2 regions of the Streptomyces sp. NPDC093598 genome follow, and region 2 is predicted to be linked to the other one. Evidence: riboswitches for the same ligand, from Rfam matches in the RefSeq annotation. Region 2 holds a riboswitch; the other holds the start of a gene.
What was found. A riboswitch is a leader RNA that binds a small molecule or an ion and turns the genes downstream of it on or off. The one in region 2 is predicted to bind ZMP and ZTP.
Positions count from the first base shown of each region.

Region 1: another riboswitch for ZMP and ZTP. It lies ahead of ACIRDU_RS16640 (glycine hydroxymethyltransferase); the one in region 2 lies ahead of ACIRDU_RS11485 (bifunctional 5,10-methylene-tetrahydrofolate dehydrogenase/5,10-methylene-tetrahydrofolate cyclohydrolase).

Region 1 covers NZ_JBIWIV010000004.1:300,784-305,377, reverse strand. The annotation lists gene ACIRDU_RS16650 (hypothetical protein) at 1-70, shown strand, start outside; gene ACIRDU_RS16645 (glutathionylspermidine synthase family protein) at 88-1,269, shown strand; ZMP/ZTP riboswitch at 1,376-1,462, shown strand; gene ACIRDU_RS16640 (glycine hydroxymethyltransferase) at 1,496-2,944, shown strand; gene ACIRDU_RS16635 (hypothetical protein) at 2,957-3,649, opposite strand; gene trpS (tryptophan--tRNA ligase) at 3,877-4,594, shown strand, end outside.
Region 2 covers NZ_JBIWIV010000002.1:1,202,411-1,207,004, forward strand. The annotation lists gene ACIRDU_RS11475 (YncE family protein) at 1-670, opposite strand, end outside; gene ACIRDU_RS11480 (TetR/AcrR family transcriptional regulator) at 864-1,523, shown strand; partial or broken gene ACIRDU_RS11485 (bifunctional 5,10-methylene-tetrahydrofolate dehydrogenase/5,10-methylene-tetrahydrofolate cyclohydrolase) at 1,584-1,796, opposite strand; ZMP/ZTP riboswitch at 1,805-1,889, opposite strand; gene ACIRDU_RS11490 (nuclear transport factor 2 family protein) at 1,919-2,284, opposite strand; gene ACIRDU_RS11495 (ABC transporter ATP-binding protein) at 2,592-4,346, opposite strand; gene ACIRDU_RS11500 (S-(hydroxymethyl)mycothiol dehydrogenase) at 4,517-4,594, shown strand, end outside.

The DNA.
Region 1 (4,594 bases), on a different contig from region 2:
CTTCAGCCGCAGCGAGGCCGTCGACCGGGGCGGCTTCGGCTGCTCCGGCTCCGGCAGCGGCGGCGGCTGACCGGGCGGACACAGCAGATGGAACGCCGGACCACCGAGCCCCGCCCCGGCTGGCAGCAGACCGTCGAGGAACAGGGCCTGATCTACCCCCTGACCCGCTACCCCGACGACTCCCTGCGCCCCTACTGGGACGAGAGCGCGTACTACGTCTTCTCCCTGGAGGAGATCGAGGCCCTCGAAGAGGTGGTCGAGGACCTGCACCGCATGTGCCTGGCCGCCGCCGACCACATCGTCACCGAGGACCGCTTCGCCGACCTGGGCATCACCGACCCGCGCATCGCCCGCACGGTCGCCGAGGCCTGGCACCGCCGCGCCGAACTCCCCTCCGTCTACGGCCGTTTCGACCTCCGCTACGACGGCAGCGGCCCGGCCAAGCTCCTGGAGTACAACGCCGACACCCCCACCTCGCTGGTGGAGGCCGCGTCGCCCCAGTGGTTCTGGATGGAGGAGCGCTTCCCCGGCGCCGACCAGTGGAACTCGCTCCACGAACGCCTCATCGACGCCTGGAAGAACCAGGCCGCCCTCCTCCCGCCCGGCAGCCCCCTCTACTTCGCGTACTCCTCCGCCGACGAACTCGGCGAGGACATGATGACGGTCGCCTACCTGAAGGAAACCGCCGAGCAGGCGGGCCTCGCCACCGACTGGATCTCCATGGAGGAGATCGGCTGGGACCGCCTCTCCGGCCGCTTCGTCGACCAGCGCCTCCGCTTCATCCGCAGCGTCTTCAAGCTCTACCCCTGGGAATGGCTCACCACCGACCGCTTCGCCGGCCATGTCCTGGACACCCTCGACAACGGCGGCGGCACGGGCTCCACCCTGTGGATAGAGCCGGCCTGGAAGATGCTCCTCAGCAACAAGGCCCTCCTCGCCATCCTCTGGGAACTCCACCCCGACCACCCCAACCTCCTCCCGGCCTACCTGGACGGCCCCCGGGACCTCTCCACCACGGGCTGGGTCGCCAAGCCCCTCCTGGGCCGAGAGGGCGCGGGAGTCACGATCCACGAGCCCGGATCCGCCCCCGCCCTCCGCGACGAGCCGTGCTGCTACCAGCAACTGGCCCCCCTGCCCGACTTCGACGGCAACCGAGTGGTCCTGGGCGCCTGGGTGGTGGAGAACGAGTCGGCGGGCCTGGGCATCCGCGAGTCGTCGGGCCTGATCACGGACGAGTACGCCCGCTTCCTGCCGCACGTGATCCTCTGACTGGCTCTCCTGGGGCGCGGGGAACCGCGCGACCAGCCACGACGCACCCGCACCGGGCAACGCTGACCAACCCGGCAGACGCTCCCCCGACCCAGCCGGTAGGCTGGCCGCGGGCCGTGACTGGCGCGCTGGGATGGGACGAACCATCGGGGAGCGGCCCGAGCAGAGAGAGCCGTGCGCCTGGGCCGTACCGTGAACGCTGAACGCAACGTCCGGAGGTCCACACATGTCAGCCGAGCCCCTCTCCCCCGCTTCCACCGCCTACCGCGCCGCCCTCGACGTCATCCGCGCCGTCGAACCCCGCGTAGCGGACGCCATCGGCCAGGAGGTCGCCGACCAGCGCGACATGCTCAAGCTGATCGCCTCCGAGAACTACGCCTCCCCGGCCACCCTCCTGGCCATGGGCAACTGGTTCAGCGACAAGTACGCCGAGGGCACCATCGGCCGCCGCTTCTACGCCGGCTGCCGCAACGTCGACACCGTCGAGGGCCTGGCCGCCGAGCACGCCAAGGAACTCTTCGGCGCCCGCCACGCCTACGTCCAGCCGCACTCCGGCATCGACGCCAACCTGGTCGCCTTCTGGGCCGTCCTCGGCGCCCGCGTCGAGGTGCCCTTCCTGGAGAAGACCGGCGCCCGCCAGATCAACGACCTGACCGACGCCGACTGGGCCGAGCTGCGCCAGGCCTTCGGCAACCAGCGCATGCTCGGCATGTCCCTGGACGCCGGCGGCCACCTCACCCACGGCTTCCGCCCGAACATCTCCGGCAAGATGTTCGACCAGCGCTCCTACGGCACGGACCCGGCCACGGGCCTCATCGACTACGAGGCCCTGCGGACCTCCGCCCGCGAGTTCAAGCCGCTGATCATCGTCGCCGGCTACTCCGCCTACCCCCGTCTGGTGAACTTCCGGATCATGCGCGAGATCGCCGACGAGGTCGGCGCGACGCTCATGGTCGACATGGCCCACTTCGCCGGCCTGGTCGCGGGCAAGGTCCTGACCGGCGACTTCGACCCGGTCCCGCACGCCCAGATCGTGACGACGACCACCCACAAGTCGCTGCGCGGCCCCCGCGGCGGCATGGTCCTGTGCGACGACTCCCTCAAGGACCAGGTCGACCGCGGCTGCCCGATGGTCCTCGGCGGCCCGCTCCCGCACGTCATGGCCGCCAAGGCCGTGGCCCTCGCGGAGGCCCGCCAGGAGTCCTTCCGGGACTACGCCCAGCGCATCGTCGACAACTCCCGCGCCCTCGCCGAAGGCCTGATGCGGCGCGGCGCGACCCTGGTGACCGGCGGCACGGACAACCACCTGAACCTGATCGACGTCGCCTCCTCCTACGGCCTCACCGGCCGCCAGGCCGAGGCCGCCCTGCTCGAGTCGGGCATCGTCACCAACCGCAACGCCATCCCCGCCGACCCGAACGGCGCCTGGTACACCTCCGGCATCCGCATCGGTACGCCCGCGCTGACCACGCGCGGCCTGGGCACCGCCGAGATGGACGAGGTCGCCGGCCTCATCGACCGCGTCCTCACCACCACGGAGCCGGGCACGACCAAGTCGGGCGCCCCCTCCAAGGCGGCCCACGTGCTCGACGCCAAGATCGCCGACGAGATCTCCCGCCGCGCCACCGACCTGGTCGCCGGTTTCCCGCTGTACCCGGAGATCGACCTGGGCTGACGCCCCGGCTCGTCATTCGTCCAGGTCGATCAGCATCTGACGCGGCTCCTCCCGTGGCGGTCCGGCTTCCCGCCGGGCCGCCGCGCGGCGTATCAGCAGCGTCCCGCCGACCCCGGCCGCGAGCCCCAGCGCCCCCGCCGTCACCGCCCACCGGACGTCACCCCGCACAGAGCCGGGCAGGTCCGCCGCGGCCGGGCTCCCGAGCCCGCCCTCCGCGTCACCGAGCAGCCGCGCCGTGTCCAGCCGCTCGAAGACCGACCGCGGGGCCCGGTGCCAGCGGATGTCGTCGTCCTCCACTGCGGGCGCCGGATCCGAGCGCACCCAGGGGACGCCGTCCTCGGCCACGACCAGCTGGTCCTGCCGTTCGACGGCCACATCCCCGCCCGGCGGCCGGTTCGTGCTCGGCCAACCGCCGACCCCGGACAGTCCCCAGACCACCGTGAGCCGCACCCGCGGGAAACGCCCCTCCGCCCAGTCCTCCGGCACCCGCTCCGTCTCCATGTGCGTGGGCTGCAGCAGCTGCCACAGGCGGGCGAAGGCCGGGTCGCCCGAGCGCACCGCCGTCGTCCGTCCCGTGCCCCCCGCGACGACCATCGCCACGTCCGGGACGTCCCGCCCCCGTGCGGGGAGGGCCGCGGCGGCCGTGGCCGTCGCGCAGCCGGCCAGAGCGGCCGCCACCGTCACCCCCAGCGCACGCCGCACCACCCCGCCCCGGCGCCGCGCTCTTCCCGCCCCATCCCGGTCCCGCGCTCTCCCCGCCCCGCCTCGCACCCGCATCGGTCCCCCTCCACGTCCGCACCGGCCCCGGGCACAGCCGGGGACGGGCCCCTCCCGTGTCCTCACACCCTTGTTACACCGGCGGGGCCGAACGGGGTCCCGTCTGTTCCCGACCGGTTCCGGATCGGGCCGCGAGACCTGAGAGAATGGTGAACATGGCCTCTGACCGACCTCGCGTGCTCTCCGGGATCCAGCCCACCGCCGGCTCGTTCCACCTCGGCAACTACCTCGGCGCCGTCCGCCAGTGGGTGGCCCTCCAGGAGACCCACGACGCGTTCTACATGGTCGTCGACCTGCACGCGATCACCATCCCGCAGGACCCGAAGGACCTGCGCGCGAACACGCGCCTGGCCGCGGCCCAGCTCCTCGCGGCGGGCCTCGACCCGGACCGCTGCACGCTCTTCGTGCAGAGCCACGTCCCCGAGCACGCCCAGCTCGCCTGGATCATGAACTGCCTCACCGGCTTCGGCGAGGCCGGCCGGATGACCCAGTTCAAGGACAAGTCCGCCAAGCAGGGCGCCGAGCGCGCCTCGGTCGGCCTGTTCACGTACCCGATCCTCCAGGTCGCGGACATCCTGCTCTACCAGGCCCACGAGGTCCCGGTCGGCGAGGACCAGCGACAGCACATCGAGCTCACCCGCGACCTCGCCACGCGCTTCAACGGCCGCTTCGGCGAGACCTTCACGCTCCCGAAGCCGTACATCCTCAAGGAGACGGCGAAGATCTACGACCTTCAGGACCCGTCGATCAAGATGAGCAAGTCGGCGTCCACGCCGAAGGGCCTCATCAACCTCCTCGACGAGCCGAAGGCCACCGCCAAGAAGGTCAAGAGCGCCGTCACCGACACGGACACCGTCGTCCGCTACGACGTGG
Region 2 (4,594 bases):
CCTTCGTCCAGTCCAGCCACGGGGCGTCGGTCTGCGTGTTCACGTCGCCGATCGCCATGTTGTAGATGTACTTGCCGTCCTGCGTGAAGATGTTCTCGTGCGGCTTGTCGCCGGTGCCGAACTTGCCCAGCTCCTTGCCGGAGACGATGTCCAGCACATGGACGGTGTTGGAGGTCGAGGCCGACACCGCGACCCGCTTGCCGTCGGGGGAGACCGCCATGTGGTCGGAGCGGTAACCGGACACGGGGAAGCGCCAGTTGAGCCGCCCGGAGGCGAGGTCGATCGAGACGACGTCGGCGAAGCTCGGCCGGGAGACGACCACCGAGGTCCCGTCCGGGGTGGAGTACATGTCGTCGACGAACTGGTCGTGGCCCTCGCCGACGCTGTTGCGGATCGCCATGAAGTAGATCCACTTGATCGGATCGGCGTTGATCGCCGCCATCCGCTCGTCCTTGTCGGGGATGACGTTGATCCGGCCGATCTTCGCGAAGTCACCGGAGGAGCGGATGACGTCGGCGGTGCCGTCCCAGTTGTTGCCCACGAACAGCACCTCGCGCAGCGCGGCGGAGGAGCCCGGGGCGGCCGCGGTGGCGACGGTCGCGGGAGCAGTGGCGGTCAGGGCGAGGGCTGCGGCTACGGAGCACAGGTGCCGGCGTCGGATGACGGGCATGACTGCTCCCCTCTCTGCTGTGGGGTTGCTGCTGTGGGGTGAGCGTTGTGAGTGGGACATGCCAAAGCTGGGCGCGGAAACTGAACACACGCGCTTTCAGAGTGAACTTACTGCAAAGTAAGGAAGGGGCGGCCTTCTCCACAAGACCGCGTGCACGACAAAATCAGCGTTCGAACGACGAAGGGAGAGCCGGGTGCCGGGCAGACTCAGAGCGCCGACCGGCCGCTACGGCGGCAAGACCGCCGAGGAGCGGCAGGCGGAGCGGCGCCGGCGGTTCCTCGACGCCGCGCTCCAGCTGTTCGGCGACACCCCGGGCTTTCGCGCCACGACGGTCGCGGCGCTCAGCGAGACGGCCGGGCTGTCCACGCGTCAGTTCTACGAGGAGTTCCGCACCCTCGAGGACGTGCTCGCCGAGCTGCACCTGAAGGTCAACGGCTGGGCCGAGGCGGCGGTGCTGGAGGCGGCAGCGGGCGCGGCGGACCTGCCGCTCGTCGAACGCGCCACCGCGATCTTCCGCGCCTACGCCGGGAACGTCGCCGCCGATCCGCGCAGGATCCGCATCACCTTCGTCGAGATCATCGGCGTCAGCCCGCGCCTGGAGGAGCAGCGGCTCGCCCGCCGGGCCGGCTGGGTCGAGCTCATCTGCGCCGAGGCCGACGCGGCCGCCGCACGCGGAGAGGCCGCGCCCCGCGACTACCGCCTCGCCGCGACGGGCTTCATCGGCAGCGTCAACGGCCTGCTGCACGACTGGAGCGCCGGCTGGGTCGACGCGACACTCGACGAGGTCGTCGACGAACTGGTCCGGCAGTTGCTGGGGATCCTGTGGCCGCCGGGGTGGAAGCCCGAAGGATGACGGCGGTTGCCGGTCGCCCTCACCCCACGGCCCCGGCCCCGTGGTGCGCCTGCCCGTTGATCACACCCCGGCCGCGCCGAGTTGCCGGGCGGCGGCCTCCACCGTCTGCGCCAGCAGCGTGGCGATGGTCATCGAGCCGACACCGCCCGGCACCGGTGTGATCAGCGAGGCCCGCTCCACGGCGGAGTCGAAGTCGACGTCGCCGACGTTCCCGGCGTTGCACCCGGCGTCGATCACCACCGCGCGGGGCTTGATGTCCTGGCCCTTCCTGGGCTGGTGTGCTGCTTCGCCCAGGCGCACGGCATCGACTTCCGCGGGGCCGCTCCCCGGTGGTGCTCCACCTCAGCGCCAGTCACGGCCCGGTCCCACCCTGACCGAGCCCGGTGAGGCACCTGCTACTCGTCCCAGGCCTGGACCAGGGTCTGCTCGGCGATCTTGCCGCCGCGCAGCGCGATCATGGACTCGGACAGGACACGCACCCCGTCCGCGTACTCGCAGCTCTCGCTGTAGGCCGCCTCGTCGCCCTGGATGACACACCGCTCCAGCTTGTGCGACATGTCACGGCTGTAGACGTCCTCCAGCATCCTGCCGATCTCGTCCCGGCCGCGCAGGACCTTGGGATGGCTGGGCTGGGTGGTGCGGTCCACGATGCGGAACTCCGCGTCGTCGGCGTACAGGGAGAGCAGGATGTCCGGGGTCTGTCCTTCCACGCCCCGGCGCAGGGTCTCTCGGTCGAAGGCGGGGTCTGCCGCGGTTCCCATGATGACCTCCTTCGAAGGGCCGCGACCCGGCGGGAGCGGGCCGCGAGCGGCCTCTCCTGTCGAGCGTCCTCCCGCCCGGCGGGCACGGCAAGCGCAGCCGGGCACCGGGCCTGGCGGGTGAGCGGCACCGCCCGCCGTGTTGCGACCGGCATGTTGCTCAACACGACGTGTCATCGCCGCCGTTGGGCTCGCCGCCCCCACCGGCCGGGCCGCGACGATGGCGAACGCGGCCGACGCCGAAGCGAAGAGCCGTCCCCACCCCGAGCACACGGACGAGATCCGCGGCCCTCCTCGCAGCCGGCCGGGCTCAGTCCGCCGTGGCCAGGAACTGCGTCGCCGCCAGCTCCGCGTAGAGCGGATCGGCCGTCACGAGCTCACGGTGCGTGCCGACGGCCCGGACCCGCCCCGCGTCCATCACCACGATCCGGTCGGCCATCGTCACCGTGGACAGCCGGTGCGCCACGACGAGGACCGTGGTCGTCCGGGCCACGTCCGCGACGGTGTCGCGCAGCGCCGCCTCGTTCACCGCGTCCAGCTGCGAGGTCGCCTCGTCGAGCAGCAGCAGCCGGGGGCGGCGCAGCAGCGCGCGGGCGATGGCGACGCGCTGCCGCTCACCGCCCGACAGCTTGGTGCCGCGGTGCCCGACCAGCGTGTCGAGGCCCCCGGGCAGCCGGGAGACCAGGTCGTCGAGACGGGTCGTCTTCAGCACCCGCGCGAGGGCGTCCTCGTCCGCCTCCGGATTGCCCAGCAGCAGGTTGTCCCGCAGGGAGCCGGACAGAATTGGCGCGTCCTGCTCCACGTAGCCGATCGCGGCGCGCAGCCGGGGCAGCTCCCAGTCGTTCAGGTCCCGCCCGTCGAGCGTGATCACGCCCGACTCGGGGTCGTAGAACCGCTCGATCAGGGAGAAGACGGTGGTCTTGCCGGCGCCCGACGGGCCGACGAACGCCGTCATGCCCTGGGCGGGCACGGTGAACGTCACTCCGTGGTGGACGTAGGGCAGGTCGTCGGCGTAGCGGAAGCGCACGTCGGCGAAGGCGAGGGCGGCGGGCTGTGCGCCGGGGGAGGGCAGCGGCGCGGCCTCGGCGGCCGGCTCGGCGGGCAGCCGCAGCGCCTCCTCGATACGGGTGAGGGCCGCGGCGCCCGTCTGGTACTGCGTGAGGGCGCCGACGACCTGCTGTATCGGCGACATCAGGTAGAAGACGAACAGCAGGAACGCCACCAGCGTGCCCACGTCGACCGCGCCGGTCGCCACCCGTGCGCCGCCCACGGCGAGCACCGTGATGAAGGCGACCTGCATGGCGAGCCCCGCCGTGTTGCCCGCGGCCGCCGCCCACTTGGCGGCCCGCACACTCTGCCGCCACGACTCCTGCGCCGCCTCGTGCAGCGTCCGCTCCTCCCGGTGCTCCGCGCCGGACGCCTTCACCGTGCGCAGGGCGCCGAGGATCCGCTCCAGCGAGGCCCCCATGACCCCCACCGCGTTCTGCGCCTGCCGGCTCGCCTTGTTGATGCGCGGCACGATCACCCCGAGGACCACCCCCGCGCCCAGGATCACGGCCAGGGTGACGCCCAGCAGCACGGCGTCCACCAGGCCCATCATCACCACCGTGGCGACGAGGGTGAGGCCGCCCGTACCCAGGCCGACCAGCGAGTCCGTGGTGACCGCGCGCAGCAGGGTGGTGTCGGAGGTGATGCGGGCCATCAGGTCCCCGGGTTCGCTGCGGTCCACGGCCGTGATCCGCAGCCGCAGCAGATACGACGACAGGGCGCGCCGCGCGCCGAGCACCACCGACTCGGCGGTGCGGGTCAGCACGTACGAACCCAGCGCGCCCACCGCCGCGTTGGCCACGACCAGGGCCGACATCGCCAGCAGGGCGCCGGTGATGGCCCGGTCGTGTGACAGGTCGTCGATCAGGCCCCGCGCCACCAGCGGCAGCAGCAGTCCGGTCGCCCCGGTGACCAGCGAGAGCAGCGCCCCCGCGAGCAGGGACCAGCGGTGCGGCCGCACGTACCCGACGAGCTGCCGCCACGCGGGTGTGGCGGTCTCGGTCTCTGCGATGCTCACGGCGCTCCCTCGGCGTCGGCGGAGCGTTCAGGCTACGTCGCCGCCGACCCCCGCGGCCTGCCCTTTCCGCCCCTTTCCGCGGAGAGGAGGGTGGCCGATCCGTGCCCGTTACCGATCAGTCGCGCGTAGGGTCGAAAGGAACGGACCCGGCCGACGAAGGAGTCAGCACCATGGCCCAGGAAGTACGCGGCGTGATCGCACCCGGAAAGGACGAGCCGGTGCGGATCGAGACGGTCGTGGTGCCCGAC